Regions from separate parts of the Exiguobacterium sp. SH3S1 genome, predicted to be linked through region 2. Evidence: predicted binding sites of a transcription regulator. Region 2 holds the regulator's gene; the other holds the start of a gene.
The links. Region 2 encodes Rex, which represses fermentation and respiration genes when NADH is low (regulators of the CRP and FNR family bind a similar motif). Its sites were predicted from a motif close to TTGTGAAATATTTCACAA; they were not measured.

Region 1 (7,516 bases), on a different contig from region 2:
ATGAACGTCGGCATCGAGACGTACTTCAATGTTAGTCGCCGTCCTCTCGGCACTGTTCGTGTCTTTATAGACGTGCACACTCGATTGATGAACGAGGATCGTCCCGTCCACCGCCTCGCCCGCCTCGCGATGGACGAGACAGTTCTCACCCTCGATCGCGGTCCAGGCGTAACCGCCGACTTGCGTCAGCCGCAAGCGTCCGCTCGGCAACACTTCCTTCACCATCGCACCGAGCGTATCGACGTGGGCGGTCAAGAGACGGGCCGGGCCACTTTGTCCAGGAAACGTAGCTAAAAGCGCCCCTTTCGTCAACCGGCTCGTCTCGACCCCGAGGTCCTTGAGCTCTCGTTCGACGTAACTGACTGCTTCGTGCGTCATTCCAGAAGGACTTGGAATCTCTACTAATCGTTTTAACGTATCAATCATGTTGTTACTCCTTTGTCATCGATTATATCCGAGCCAGTATAATGTCCCGGTCAATCCAATAGCGAGCACCGTGAACAACAGGCGCCATTTTTTTGTCGTTTCATCAGGTAATCCGACCACGCCCGCCATCAAAAATCCACCGATGAGGCCCCCGGCATGGGCCGAGTGGTCCAAGCTGGCACCGAGGACGAAGGCGAGCCCTACGTTTAATCCTAACATAATAAACAACGGTGGGCCGAGCGTCTTCATGAACAGCGAGCGGTCACGCAGTCCGAAATAGAGCAGTGCGCCGACGAGACCGAACAATGCACCGGACGCGCCTGCCGAAATCGCCTCACTGAACGCGTAGGAGGCGGTCGACGCGATGACGCCCGCCAACAGATAGATCGTCAAGAACCTCGGTGACCCATACATGCGTTCGACGAGCGGGCCGAGCGACCAGAGCGCGAACATGTTGATCGCAAAATGAAACCAGCCGATATGAAGGAACATCGGTGTGACGAGGCGCCACCATTCGCCTTCATCAATGAGCGGATTGACTTTGGCGCCGAATCGGATGAGCGTGTTCGGATCGAGCGTCGAGCCGAGCGATTCGGCGAGCCACATGACGACAAACGTCAACATCATGAGCGCATAGACGAGTTGCGGTTCACCGAATGAGAATCGCTTCTTCAGTTCGGCTTTTCGCTGTTTATCGAGTGCGAGCGCGAGCGACCGAAACCGGGTCTCATCTTGTTCATCGCCACACGCGTGCCTGTCGAGTCTCACCTTGGCCGCGACTTGGAACGACAACGTCTCAAGTCGCTCCTCATCGACGAGCGCGTCGCCGTATATATGGACGTGAAGCTTCGCACGTCCGAGTCGTGCGAGTCGGAACGAGCTCATAACCGCCTCGATCTCGATCGCGACATGGTTCGCCCACGCCTTATCCGTCTTTATGTACAGGTGATAGAGGTCTCCAGCTTTTGTGTCGAACAATAGCAGCGCGCGCGAAGGCTCGAGTATCCCTTCGACCCGACCGCCTGCCTCGACCGCATGGTAAATGTCTTCCCAAAAACATCCCGGTTGCGTCAACTGAATCCCCTCCTTTCCTTCTGTCTTAATTGTAATCCAATTCGATCATGACGACAAAAGTTGGCGCTTTCTGAATCTGTCCGGCGTCCGTGCCAACACATAAAAAAACGTAGCCGGCATACGCCGACTACGTCTATATCGCGAATATATTATAAAACAGGTTGCATCGTTTTCAACAACACGTCTGCCGAATGGAGCATTTTCTGCTTCTCTTCTTCTGATAACTCGATTTCGACGACTTGACGCACGCCTTGGCGGTTGATGATTGCCGGCACACCGATATGAATATCGTTCAAGCCGTACTCTCCGTCCAAGTAGGCACCGACCGTGAGCAGCGTGTTCTCGTTACGGAGCACCGCTTTGACGAGACGAAGCAAGCCGAGACCGATCGCATAGTACGTCGCGCCTTTACGTTCGATGATGTGGTACGCAGCGTCACGAACGTTGACGTAGATATCTTCAAGGTCTTCCCACGTATACTCGTCGTTCTCTTCGAGCAACTGTTCGACCGATTTGCCGTAAATCCGGGCGTTGCTCCACGCCGCGAACTCGGTATCGCCATGCTCACCCATGATGTAAGCGTGGCAGTTGCGCGGATCGACGTTGAAGTAATCACCTAGCATGTAGCGGAGGCGTGACGTATCGAGGACAGTCCCTGAACCGAAGACGCGATGTTTCGGAAGACCCGAGTATTTCCAAGCCAAGTGTGTCATGATATCGACCGGGTTTGACGCGAGGATGATGATACCGTCGAAGCCAGACGCCATGATTTCAGTGATCATCGATTTCATGATTTTCGCATTTTTCTCAACGAGGTCGAGACGTGTCTCACCTGGTTTTTGAGGAGCGCCGGCCGTGATGACGACGATATCTGCAGCACCGCAGTCCGTGTAATCTCCAGCCCAGACGCGCATCGGTGACGAAGCGAACGAGACGCCGTGGTTCAAGTCCATCGCTTCGCCTTCTGCTTTCGCCTTGTTGATGTCGATGATGACGAGTTCTTCACATAGGCTCGCTGTCGTCAATTGATACGCGAAGCTTGCACCGACCGCTCCGGCCCCGACGAGAGCGACCCGTGTTACTTTTGCATGATTTAATGTTTCCATGTTGTTTTTCCACCCTTCAAACAATCTGTTTCATGTTTTTGTTTTGTCTGTTACACCTAGATTGTAACATCATTCACAAACAGTCAATACAAGAGAAACCGTTTTCAGTTTGGCAATATTGTGACAAAATTCACATTCGTTTGAAACATCCTCATTCTCTGTACTACCCTTATGCGAAAACAAGAAAACTAATCGCCGCCGCGGAAGCGATCGCCAAGAAATTAACGGCGTCGTTGCCGAGAAAGCGCCATCCAGATACATAGTCGGTCGCTTCGCCGTGATGCAGCTTTTTCTCCGTCAGTTTTCGGCACGTCCGACAGCGATACTTCCGTTGCACGGTCGCACCGAGCAACGTATCGACGACGCTGCCGCTCAGACCGAGCGCAATCAATAGAAATAGCGTGCCCATCGTTATGTTTAAGAACGGGAGCGATGCCAGGACGATGATCGTCGCGCCGGCGACGGACATGAGCGTACCGAACGGTGACACACCACCGCTCGTCCCCGGTTCAACTTCACGCAATGTCAAAATAGAGCGCGGTCGGCGCGATGCGAGGACGCCGAACTCGGACCCCCACGTGTCACTCGTCGCCGCCGCGATTGAAACGACGTAAGCGAATAGCCACGCCTCGTTCGAATTCATCGCCATTCCGACGGCGGTGAGCATAGCGATTCCTCCGTTCGCAAGCACTTGCACGAAGTCACGCGGTCCGGATTTTTCGACGATGTCATCGACCGACGCCTTGTCGCGGGCGCGATATTTTGAAGCGAGCGAGGACGTCGAAAAGAACACACCGAGCAAGTACAGCCCGAACCAGCCAAAACCAAACCCGATGACCGTCCCTGTCACGATCGTCAAGATCGCCCCAGAGAACGTCAACGACCGGAGACGATATCCGGCCAGTGCAACTAGACAAGTTACGAGGACGATTGAGAGCATCGAATCATTTCCCTTTCTGTCACGATCAGTTCGACAGGTATGTCGTGTGGTTCGATCGGTATTTCGTCGAGCACTTGTACGTCGTAGGCGAGCGCGATCGTCGCACCGCGATATGTCGCTAAGAAACGGTCGTAATAACCCCCGCCCCAACCGATCCGATATCCAGAACGGTCAAAGACACGGCCTGGGACGATACAGACATCGATGTCGAGGTCGGTTTCCGCGGTCGTCGGCTCGAGAATACCCATTACCCCCGGCTCGAGGTCGCTGAACGTCCTGATTTCGTGGAACGTGAGCCCCTGTTTCGTTACTTTCGGCACCAACACCGATTTTCCTGCTTTTAAAGCTGTATCGATGAGCGGACGCGTATTCACTTCAAGGTCGAGTGACAATGTGAGTGCGACCGTATACGCTTGTTGCCACTCAGGGAGCGACGCCACGGTATGTAGGATCGCTTCATCACGCCCGTCACGATCGGTGAGCACGCGAATATTCACATGAACCGCTTTTCGGAGCTCTTGTTTAGCTGTCATTTGTTATTCCTCCTATCGAAAAAAAAAGGCCGCCACATGAGTGACGGCCGGTCTCAATTATTTCACTTCGCGGTAAAGCGTGTGACGACGGAGACGTGGGTTGTATTTGCGCAATTCGAGGCGCTCTGGGTTGTTACGTTTGTTTTTCTTCGTGATGTACGTGCGATCGCCTGTTTCTGTGCAAGCTAGTGTGATTTTAACGCGCATATCTTTCACTCCCATCTTACTAATGTTGTATCAAGTGCTTTTGCTTTACAGTCTAAGCATACTCAATTATCCTACCAAGTTTTTTTTGAAAAAGCAAGGTTATTTCACGTTCTTTTTCAAACGTTTCTGCCCGTACGGTGACGCGTCGAGCGGTAGGCACGTTTTTACGTTATCGCCGATCACATACCGCGTCGCGAGCTCCTCGATCGAGAGCTGTTCACCGACATAAACCGTATCAGCTTCCGAGAGGACGCCGTTCTCAATGCGATGGATCGCATCGAACAGGCCACCGTGCCCGTGCGGGTTGCGGGTCGTTTCAAATGACAACATAGTTGAGTATAACGGAACATCTAGTGACTTCGCAAGTGAACGTGCCGCTGGAATCGTCATCCAATCAAAATGATGGACCGCTTTGAAGTTGACCATCGTCTGTAACTGTTGGACGAGTTTCACGTAGGCGACGTTCTGAGCAGCGATTTGGTTCATGACATGCTCTAGAAACGGACTCGTGAGTGGGACCCGGTACACGTGCACGCGATTGTGGCGCTCGTATTCAGGCAATCCCTCACTGTGCGGCGTGAGGACGTAAACGGTCTCCCCGTCAGCCGCTCGTGCCTCGACTTCAGCGACGACGCGGTGACCGAGGTCGCCCACTATATTGCCTGTATATTCTGGCGTGAGGACGAGAATGACCTCACCTTCTTCGCCACGCTCCTGCGTCACATAATAGTCGTGTGGAGATAGGAACGTATCGATATCAATATCCACGTCGTCTAAGAACGGATAGACCGTGTAGTGCTCGTCTAGCAAGCGATCCGATAGCTTGCCTTCGTAGAGCGCCGTCTCGAGTTCGGCAAACAGACGGGTATGTTCGCGGAAACGTTCGGCGGCGTATTGCGCCGTCGTCTGGCCGTCCAAGATAAACGCCCAATCGCTCGAGACTGAGAGCACATAATGACGAATGAGCTGTCTCAAAGCCCGGTCGGCGAGTGGCGAGGTGTTCCGATAGTCGGCTACGTCTTTGACGAGTTGCGTTTCCATCGTGTGCAAATGTCTGAGCATCCATTCGTTGCGTTCGTTGATCCACACATCGCCGTAACCTTTCCGGCCCCACGTGTTCATCGAAACTTGTACTGTTTGCAGGTCTTGGAAATGACGCTCGAGGAAGAGTGCCGGCGTGATCGTCTCAATCCCGTATGCCTCTAGTCGCTCTGCGACTTGCCCTAAAAATTCAGGGCCCTCAAACCACCAATGGCCGAACAGTTCGGCGTCAAACGGTGCCGTGACGAGGAACGGCGGGAACGTTTGTCCACCGTGCGCTTCTAAATGCGCCGCGAGCGTCTCGGCGAAATCGGTCGCGTGATTATCGATTTGATGTTCGGCCCATCCGCGGACGTAAAAGTCTTTTTCGTCGCTGTCGCCCGTGATGCGATGCATCTTCAGACCTGTGTCGAAGCGGATGCCCTCTGGATGCATGAACGCTTGAATGTATTCCCAGTCCCGGTCGTAGGCGAGATCGCGATAAAACTCGCGATAGTCCGGATGCCCCGGATAACCGATCATCGAACTCCAAATCTTCCCGGAGATGATTTGATCACGTGGGAATAAAGCGACTCCGTGCGGCGAATAGACAGGCGCACCGATGCCTTTGTCCGGCGTCGGGTCGGCTTCGAGCAACGCGTGCTCATCGACGAACGTGTAGCGAATCCCTTCCTCATAGAGGATGCGGTCGACTCCTGGCGTATACGCACATTCCGGTAACCAAATGCCGGTCGGACGGAAGCCGTAATGCCGCTCGAAGCAGTTCAATCCAGTCCGAATCTCGGCCCGTGCCGCCTGATCGGTGAACAGATGCGGGTTGAAACCGTGTGTCGCCGTACATGTGACCATATCGATGAAGCCTTGCTCACGATATGTACGGAACGCATGGTTCAAATTTTTCTCCCAATGGAGGAACGTGTTCTTCAAGTCTTGATAACGGCGTTCGTAAAAATGAAGCGTCTCGACTTCTTGTTCGCTCCGACCCTCAGCCAGTTCGATTGAGATCAGTTCAAGCATCTCATCTAAATGCCCGAGATAGCGATCTTGGACGAGTGGGTCGGCGAGCATTTCGACGACGGGCGGAGAGATACTGACCGTCCAATGCAGCGGCCGTTGAAGTCGATCGACTTGCCACAGAATCGGGATGTATGTCTCGGAGATGGCTTCATATACCCAGCGCTCTTCTAGCCGGTGTTTCTCTTCATGCCTCACGTACGGAAGATGGGCATGTAGGACGAGTGAAAAATAACCTGGTTTCATAGTGTGTCCTCCTCAGCGTACGCAGCGGTATGCAGAATATTTTGGTAACGTATCGAGTAGTTCTGGTGACTCGACTTCACCGAATTGCCAACGTCTGACCGGCTCGGCAAAACGTCCGACTCCTGCCGGTTCGTTCCGCGGCGTATCAATCGGCATCGAGGCGACGAGCGGAAGAAATTCACCTTCCATCGTCCGAATCCCGAATTCGAAGACGTACGTCGTGTTCGGGTCGAGCGGACGGACGAACCAGCTGTTCGTCATTTCCGGCAACTCGAACGTATAAGACCGGTTCGCATGACCAGATGTGTAATCGAGCAGTGTGATGTCTAAGATGCGGAACGCCTTCGGCAAATCTTCCCACGGCCGCATGAACTGCATCGTCAGCGTCTCTTTCACAGCGTCTGACACTTCCCAAAAAACATAGACCGCGTTCGGGGATTGGACGACCGCGTGCATGAGGTCGACATCGTAGCGGTCTGGAAGCTTCCAAAAACCGTCTGGACCTGTTTCAAGGAGCGGTGACTGCTTCGGCTCTTCGTGATGGAGTGTCGAGGCGACCTGCCCCACTGTTGGAGCTTCTTTCTCGTTTCGTTTCATTCTATCCTTCCCTTCATTAGAAGATTTTTTAGGAGCGGTTGTCGGCTTGGTGACCTCACCGTTCTGGGAACGCCATTTACGCCATGCGTACTGGACTTTTCCGACTGGCATGTCTAATTGTTCTGCAATCTGTTTTAACGTAAGCCCTTGTTGTTTCAAGGATACGATTTTCTCTTCCATTTATGTCTGGCTCCCTTCCAAAAAAAAATCCATATGCTTTACGTATTCGTTCTTTTTCAGTGAATTCCTGCACAAAAAAAAGTAAAGAACAACAGACCTGTTGTTCTTTACCACTTTTATCACTGATTTAAATCATAATGCTTCCCTTTTTC
Region 2 (7,516 bases):
AACACACCGATGATGATGAGCTCATCCCCGTAGTACTCCCAAGTCATCGTTTCTCCCCCTGACGTGTGTTTGATTGGTTTCATATGAGCATGTACTTCCTTGTTGCAGAAAAAGCGTTTACGACCAATATCACTTTGAACATGTAGTTTCAGTACGACAGTTTGCGACCAAAAAGCACCGTTATGCCAACCGTGATACGTGCCAACCGACAAGGAGAAACAGTCCGATCAACACGATGGCCAAGCCCCTTTTCAAGATACTTCCAGTTTAGCGCACTCGCATTAAAAAAACACCACGTCTCATGACGTAGTGTTCACTTCTCATTCATTTGCTTCATCAAATCCATCTGTTCTTTCACCATCGCCTCTTTCTCACGTCGGAGCACACCGCGGTACGTCATGCGTGAGATCGATAAGCTGATCTCATATAGGAAGAAGAGCGGCAGCGACACCATGAGGTGCGACGTCAAATCCGGCGGCGTGATGAATGCCGCGATGACGAACAAGGCGAAGTAGGCGTACTTCCGAATTTTTGAGAGGAAGTACGGCGTCACGACACCGATGCGCGTCAAGAACATCGTCACGACCGGCAACTGGAACAACAGTCCGAACGGGATTGTCAGTTGCAACAGGAACGTGAAATAGTTCGTCGCCCCGATGATTTGCGTCAGACCGAGGTCTTGCCCGAGGTCCGTCGAGATATCGAGGACGAGCGGGAACAACCAATAGTAGGCGAATGCGAGACCGATGAGGAACAAGATAAAGATGACCGGGATATAGGCGAGCGTCCATTTTCGTTCATTCGGATGCAGACCAGGTGCGACGAACGCCCACAGTTGATACAGTAGAAATGGACCAGACGCGACGAGCCCGATGACGAGCGCCAAGTTCAAGTAAATCATGAGCGGGTCCGCGACCCCAAAGGCGTTCAGCTCGAGCCCTCGTTCGACGAGGTCCGCCTGCAGATAGGCGAGCACGTATTTGACACTCGGCAAAGCGATCAGAAAGAAGGCAAAGACGACAAATGCCGACAGCATCAGTCGTCTCCGCAGCTCTGTCAAGTGATCGGACAGTGCCCGTTCTTGATCAGGTTGATGGCTCATGGCTTACTGCTCTTTCTTCTCAATTTCTTTCTTGTCGGTCTCGTCGTGCTCTTTCATCATACCGTTCGTGGCATTTTTGAACTCACGGAGCGTCTGCCCCGCTGCCCGGCCGAACTCTGGCAATTTCTTCGGCCCGAAGAGGATGAGCGCGATGATGGCGATGACGAAAATACTGACGCCACCTGGGATACCGACGACGAGTGATGATTGTAGAAATTCCATTATTGATGGACCCCCTCAGCGGATGGATAGTGTTGCATAAAGTAAATGAGCGACTGGAGTTCGATCGACAAGTCGATATGATGGACGCGGACCGTGTCCGGTACAGTCAATCGCGCCGGCGTGAAGTTCAAGATCCCTCGAACGCCATAGCGGACCAAGTCATCGGCAACCGGCTGCGCGTAAGCGGACGGGACCGTGAGGATGGCGACATCGATTTTGTTTTGCTTCATGATTTGTTCCATCTCATCGACGTGATGAATCGGGACACCTGACATCGTCGTGCCGACTTTTGTCTCGTCTGCGTCGAACCCGACGACGATATGTGTGTTATTGTTTTTAAGGAAGTTATAGTTGACGAACGCTGTCCCGAGATGACCGACCCCGACCAAGGCGACGTTCGTGATCTCGTCTTGATTCAGCGTCTTACGGAAAAAGTCTAACAGATACTGTACGTTATAGCCATATCCCTTTTTACCGAGCGCACCGAAGTATGAGAAGTCACGGCGAATCGTTGCCGAATCGACCTTGACCGCCTCGCTCAGTTCAGCAGAAGACACACGCTGTTTCCCTGACGAATGTAGGCTTTGGATAAACCGATAGTATAGTGGCAACCGTTTGGCTGTCGCTTGCGGAATCTTTGGTTCGTTTTGACTCAACGGAAAGAGCCTCCTTTTTACGACGCGTTTCAAACGAATCTGATTTCATACACCTTGATTGTAAACGAATTCACATAAGCACTCAATGAATATACCTGAAAAGGGGAAGAAATAAAGTATACTAAACAGAGAGAAAGGGGTTTTTTCACTTGATCCTACTGCAAGTCAACAACTTATCCAAATCGTTCGGCGTCGAGCCGATTTTAGAGAATGTCAAACTAGAAATCCAAGAAGGCGAACGCGTCGCCCTCGTAGGCCGCAACGGCGCCGGCAAGTCGACGCTGTTAAAAGTCATCGCCGGCGAGTACAATTATGACTCGGGCGACATCATGAAGCCAAAAGACGTGACGATCGGCTATCTCGCCCAAGACTCGGGGTTAGAATCGAACGAGACGATGTGGAACGAGATGCTCACCGTCTTCACCGATTTGATCGAACAAGAGAAGACGCTCCGCCAGATGGAGCAAGACATGGGCTCGGAGCGGATCTTGAACGACCCGGCCGCCTACGAGCGTCTGCTCGCGGCGTATGACGAGGAGCAGCACACGTTCAAAGACCGCGGCGGCTATCAGTATGAAGCGACGATCCGCTCGATCTTGCACGGGATGCGGTTTTACCCGGACGACTTCGAACGTCGGATCGACACGCTCTCAGGCGGACAGCGGACACGTCTTGCCTTAGCGAAGATGCTCCTGCAAAGCCCGGACCTGCTCATCTTGGATGAGCCGACGAACCATTTAGACATCGAGACGCTCAGCTGGCTCGAGAAATATTTGAGCGGCTATAAAGGTGCCGTCCTCATCGTCTCCCACGACCGTTACTTCCTCGACCGCGTCGTCTCGGTCGTCTACGAGCTGTCACGCAACCGCAGCCGCCGCTTCGTCGGGAACTATACAAAGTTCCTCGAGCAGAAGGCCGCGCTTTACGAGCAAGAGAAGAAGCAGTTCGAGTCGCAACAAGAAGAGATCGCCAAGATGCAAGACTTCATCCAACGGAACATCGCCCGGGCAACGACGACGAAACGCGCCCAAAGCGTCCGCAAGCGGCTCGAGAAGATCGACCGTATGGACGTGCCGGACGGTGACGAACGGAGCGCGGTGTTGTCGTTCTCGATCAAACGTCAAAGCGGGAACGATGTGTTGAGCGGCAGCGACCTCGCCATCGGCTACGAGGAACCGATCGCACAACACTTACGTTTCCAACTGCAGCGCGGCGAGTCGGTCGCCCTCGTCGGCCCGAACGGGGTCGGCAAATCGACGCTCCTCAAAGTGTTGACGAAACAACAACCACCCCTCACCGGTGACATCCGCTACGGTACCGGCGTCGAGATCGGCTACTACGACCAGGAACAACAGAACTTGTCGGACACGAACCGCGTCATCGATGAGATTTGGAACGACTGGCCGCTCATGCGCGAGCAAGAAGTCCGCAGTCTGCTCGGCCAGTTCTTGTTCAGCGGGGACGACGTCATGAAACGCGTCCAAGAACTATCCGGCGGCGAACGGGCCCGGCTGACGCTCGCCAAGCTCAAGCTCGAGCAACCGAACTTGCTCGTCTTGGATGAGCCGACGAACCACTTGGACCTCGACTCGAAGATGATCCTCGAGAACGCGCTCGTCGACTATCCCGGGACGATCTTGTTCGTCTCCCACGACCGTTACTTCATCGACCGGCTCGCGACGCGTGTCTTAGAGATCACGCCGAACGGCATCGATGAGTACCTCGGCGACTACTCGTACTACGTCGAGAAGAAAGAAGAGCTCGAGGACCTCGCCCGGCTCGCCCGCGAGGAGACGAAACAAGTCGTCGTCAAGAAGCAGCGCGCCGACAAAGAACAGCAGCGCGAAGAGCGCCGGTTGAAGCAGCGGGTCGAAGAGATCGAGCTGACGATCGAGCGCCACGAAGCGAGGCTAGAAGAAATCGAGCAGCTGTTGTGCGAACCGGACGTGTTCAACGACTTCGCTCGCGCCCAAGAACTGTCGACCGAGTCCGACGCGACGAAAGAGTCGATCACGGAACTGTTCGCAGAATGGGAGGAACTCCATTCATGATGCGTTCCCGTGCCATGCGGATCGATTGGATGCATGCGTTCCTGACCGGATTCGTCTACATCGTGCCGAGCGGGACCGAGTATATCTCGGAACTCATCCGTGGCGAGGCGACGAACGTCCCAATCATTTTATTTTACTTCCTGCCGATTGTCGTCGGGTTTATCATCCAAACATGGTCCGGTATCATCATCAGCCTGTTCAGCGGTCTCCTTATGAGCACGCTGTTCATCCGGCTTGTCATTTGGCCGATCGATGTCACGGTGCATAGCTTTTATGCGCCTGGCTCGGTCTGGGGCCACTTTTATCGAGAGACGCTGTTCATGTGGGTGCTCGCGTTTATCGTCTACGTCGTGAGCCGGGTGAATATGTGGTATCGAAATAATTATCGACAACCGAAAAACTGACGAAAGAGCGCCAATCCGCGTATAGCGGAAGGCGCTCTTTTATTATGATCGAGTATGCTGTTTGAACGTAAAACCCATCGTTAAAAAGATGTAGGGGAATGCCAACAAAATTAAATGGAAATATCCTATACTACCAAAGATGACTTCATCTTGTGCCGGATCAGACATCTCGTCTAAGTAAATGCCTAGGCTGTAGCTATACCAAATCACGTAAGCATAAAAGAATGCTGAAATACCGTAAATAATCTTTCCAATAAGATTTGTTTTACTCGTAGTCACCCCTACTAAAAGAAGGATTGGATAGAGGATTAGCAACGCGATTACAATGAAAAATAACGAATCTGGTTCAAAGTATTGAATGTTCATAGTTTACCTCGCCTTTAATAGTCTGGATTACAAAGTGCTTTATACGTATCCAACAATGAAACATCCGGTCGATTCGTATCTAGATTCCAAGATGATTTCCAAATCGTAGTCGGGTTAACTGCATGACAGATAAATTGATCTTTGAGCTTCGGGCGGTTTGCCGTACTTGTCGCTTGATACGAAGCGTCTGCTACAACTTCAGACCACATCTGTTTTCCGATGGCAGTTGACCCAAAAACGCCTAATAATGCGCCACCCAAAGTATAGCTAGCTGTAATATACGTTCGTGCACATGTCCGTGGATATACAGAAAAAGTATTAGAGTCCGTATACTTCGACGCTGTATTATCGATTGTATCCGAGCAGAACAATGGATCAGCGACTAAAGGATAATCCGTTCCTTCATAATCAATATGTTGGATCAACTGTTGGTCTTTAATCTCATAATATGTTTCGACTTCGTTTCCATTACTGTCTTTCGCCCAAGGGGAGCCAATGAAGACCTCTACCTCACCTTTTTCATTCACAATTTTGTACTCTCCATCTTCGTGAATAATTCGACTACCTTCAGTAATGTCTAAATCTAAGACATATTCTTTTGGCGACTCAGTTGATTCAATGTTGTAGAGGATTTGGACACCTCCTACTAAAGCCACATTTTCAATAGAATACTGTTCTTCTTTGTTTCTGAAAATCACTTTCCCTTCTTCTGTTTTATCGAATTCTAAATTTGAGTCTTCATGTATAATACTAAACTCATCACTTTCTTTCGTCATCGTAACTGATGGATTAGTGAAAAATACTTCAATTTCATTAAGCTGATCCGTATCGTTTACTAAACGATCCTCTTCAATCGAATCTACTTCTGCGTCTGGACGCAATTTCGATTCGCTCCCCCCTGTAGATGCGTAAGCTGGATGTGCTGTCCCCAGTATTGTAAATAAAGCCAAACTACTCATACATGCTTTCATTATAAAACCTTTACTTAACGTTGTGTCCCCCTACTATATAAGCTTTATATTTTGGGAAAAGACAAATATCGGCAGTTCAATCATCTGTTTTCTCTATTCTGCCCATGTCTTTCCCACCACTCTAATAGTATTCAAGATTGCTAATCAATTTTCTAGATGTCTTTTTTATCAAAACAAAAAGGACAATAGTACAACAATTTTCTTAGGTCATGAAAAATATACTAGGCTTATGGCCCTCAAAGTAACCATTTCCCATTTTTGTGATTATAATTTCATCCAGAGTCCACTATTAAAAAGATCACCATAAAGTGACGAGCCCGGTTCATCCGACTGTCAGATAGACTATGTAAACGAACAACAGAAAGTAGGTGAAATCAATGGAGTAGACTAAAAATATCCGCTTGATGGATTATGAATTGCGTCCCATCCATGCGCACATATTATTGGCCGGCTGACTATCGATACTCACTTGGCGCATTTTCTATAAAGTCTACCGTAGTTGCAGTTCTTTTCTCGTCGTCACGTTCTTCATCGAAGACAAATGAAAAAGGCTCACAGAGACGGACAATATCCGTTTCTGTGAGCCTTTTTTAGAAGTAGCGCAGCGGTTGGAAGCCGCGCGTGTGGAAGTCGAGCTTGATACCGTCTTCCGTGATAAAGAAGACGTACTCGTTCGTATCGACGTCGCGGACGAACACTTTATAAAACGTCAGCGTCTCTTCGCGATTCGTCACATAACGGGCCTCATGGGCCGAGATGACTTGCGCGAACAGTTGTTGTTCGTCGAACTCTTTGACGAGCGCATCGAACTTGGCCGCTTCTTCCTCGGTCGCCTCACGGCCCGGGAAGAGCTCGTAATAGGCGTCGCTCGCTTTCGGCTGCACGCCGAGGTTACGGTCGACGACGATGACGCTCTTGATGTCTTGGTCTTCTAGATTCTTATAACCATACAGCGTCTCGATGAGTGTGTTCTCACCGGTCACACGGGTGATGCCTTCGAGCGTATCAGCGCCCGTCAGCGAACGGACCCGCGTCTCTTCTGGGACGATTTCTTCTACATAAGCGATATTATAAGCGCGGATGATCTCACGTACTTGCAAAAACGTCGCAACGACGAGCAATACGATGAGCCCTCCAATGATGATACGTTTCGTCATCTCTCTGTTCCCCCTAGACTGTCATGCTGTCTTCTAAGGATAACCCAGGAACCGCATTCATCGCCAGTGTATCGCGCTTGCCGCGCACATACGCGTGATGCGCCGCGACACCGATCATACCGGCATTGTCCCCGCACAGATTGAGCGGCGGGATGACGAGACGGATGCCTTCCCGTTCCGTCGCTTCCTTAAGGGCGGCCCGGAGCCCGCGGTTCGCCGCGACCCCACCGGCGACGAGCAGCTGCTTCGCGCCTTTTTCTTTCACGGCACGGATCGCTTTCTCCACTAGCACCTCGACGACGCTCGCTTGGAAGCTCGCCGCCAAGTTTTCTGGGATCATCGTCTCACCGCGTTGTTCGGCGTTATGGACGGCGTTGATGACGGACGACTTGAGTCCGCTGAAGCTGAAGTCAAAGCTGCCGGCCTCAAGCCGGACGCGTGGGAACTTATACGTATCTTCCCCGCTAGCTGCCAACCGGTCGATGGCCGGGCCACCTGGATATGGGAGACTGAGCGTGCGGGCGACTTTGTCGTACGCCTCACCAGCCGCATCGTCACGTGTCTCACCGATGACTTCGAACACACCG

Region 1: a site for Rex is predicted at 2,725-2,742, ahead of EVJ26_RS13505 (L-lactate dehydrogenase). Genes of this name have one in related genera too.

The regions. Positions count from the first base shown of each region.
Region 1 is NZ_SJUW01000017.1:31,816-39,331, reverse strand. It holds gene EVJ26_RS13515 (M42 family metallopeptidase) at 1-426, opposite strand, end outside; gene EVJ26_RS13510 (rhomboid family intramembrane serine protease) at 442-1,500, opposite strand; gene EVJ26_RS13505 (L-lactate dehydrogenase) at 1,650-2,606, opposite strand; gene EVJ26_RS13500 (DUF92 domain-containing protein) at 2,776-3,546, opposite strand; gene EVJ26_RS13495 (5-formyltetrahydrofolate cyclo-ligase) at 3,525-4,079, opposite strand; gene rpmG (50S ribosomal protein L33) at 4,137-4,301, opposite strand; gene EVJ26_RS13485 (1,4-alpha-glucan branching protein domain-containing protein) at 4,386-6,587, opposite strand; gene EVJ26_RS13480 (DUF4912 domain-containing protein) at 6,600-7,364, opposite strand; gene phoU (phosphate signaling complex protein PhoU) at 7,484-7,516, opposite strand, start outside.
Region 2 is NZ_SJUW01000007.1:164,558-172,073, forward strand. It holds gene EVJ26_RS09875 (hypothetical protein) at 1-47, opposite strand, end outside; gene tatC (twin-arginine translocase subunit TatC) at 314-1,102, opposite strand; gene EVJ26_RS09885 (twin-arginine translocase TatA/TatE family subunit) at 1,106-1,324, opposite strand; gene EVJ26_RS09890 (redox-sensing transcriptional repressor Rex) at 1,324-1,980, opposite strand; gene EVJ26_RS09895 (ABC-F family ATP-binding cassette domain-containing protein) at 2,130-4,031, shown strand; gene EVJ26_RS09900 (hypothetical protein) at 4,028-4,435, shown strand; gene EVJ26_RS09905 (DUF2599 domain-containing protein) at 4,816-5,772, opposite strand; gene EVJ26_RS09910 (hypothetical protein) at 6,363-6,929, opposite strand; gene tsaD (tRNA (adenosine(37)-N6)-threonylcarbamoyltransferase complex transferase subunit TsaD) at 6,943-7,516, opposite strand, start outside.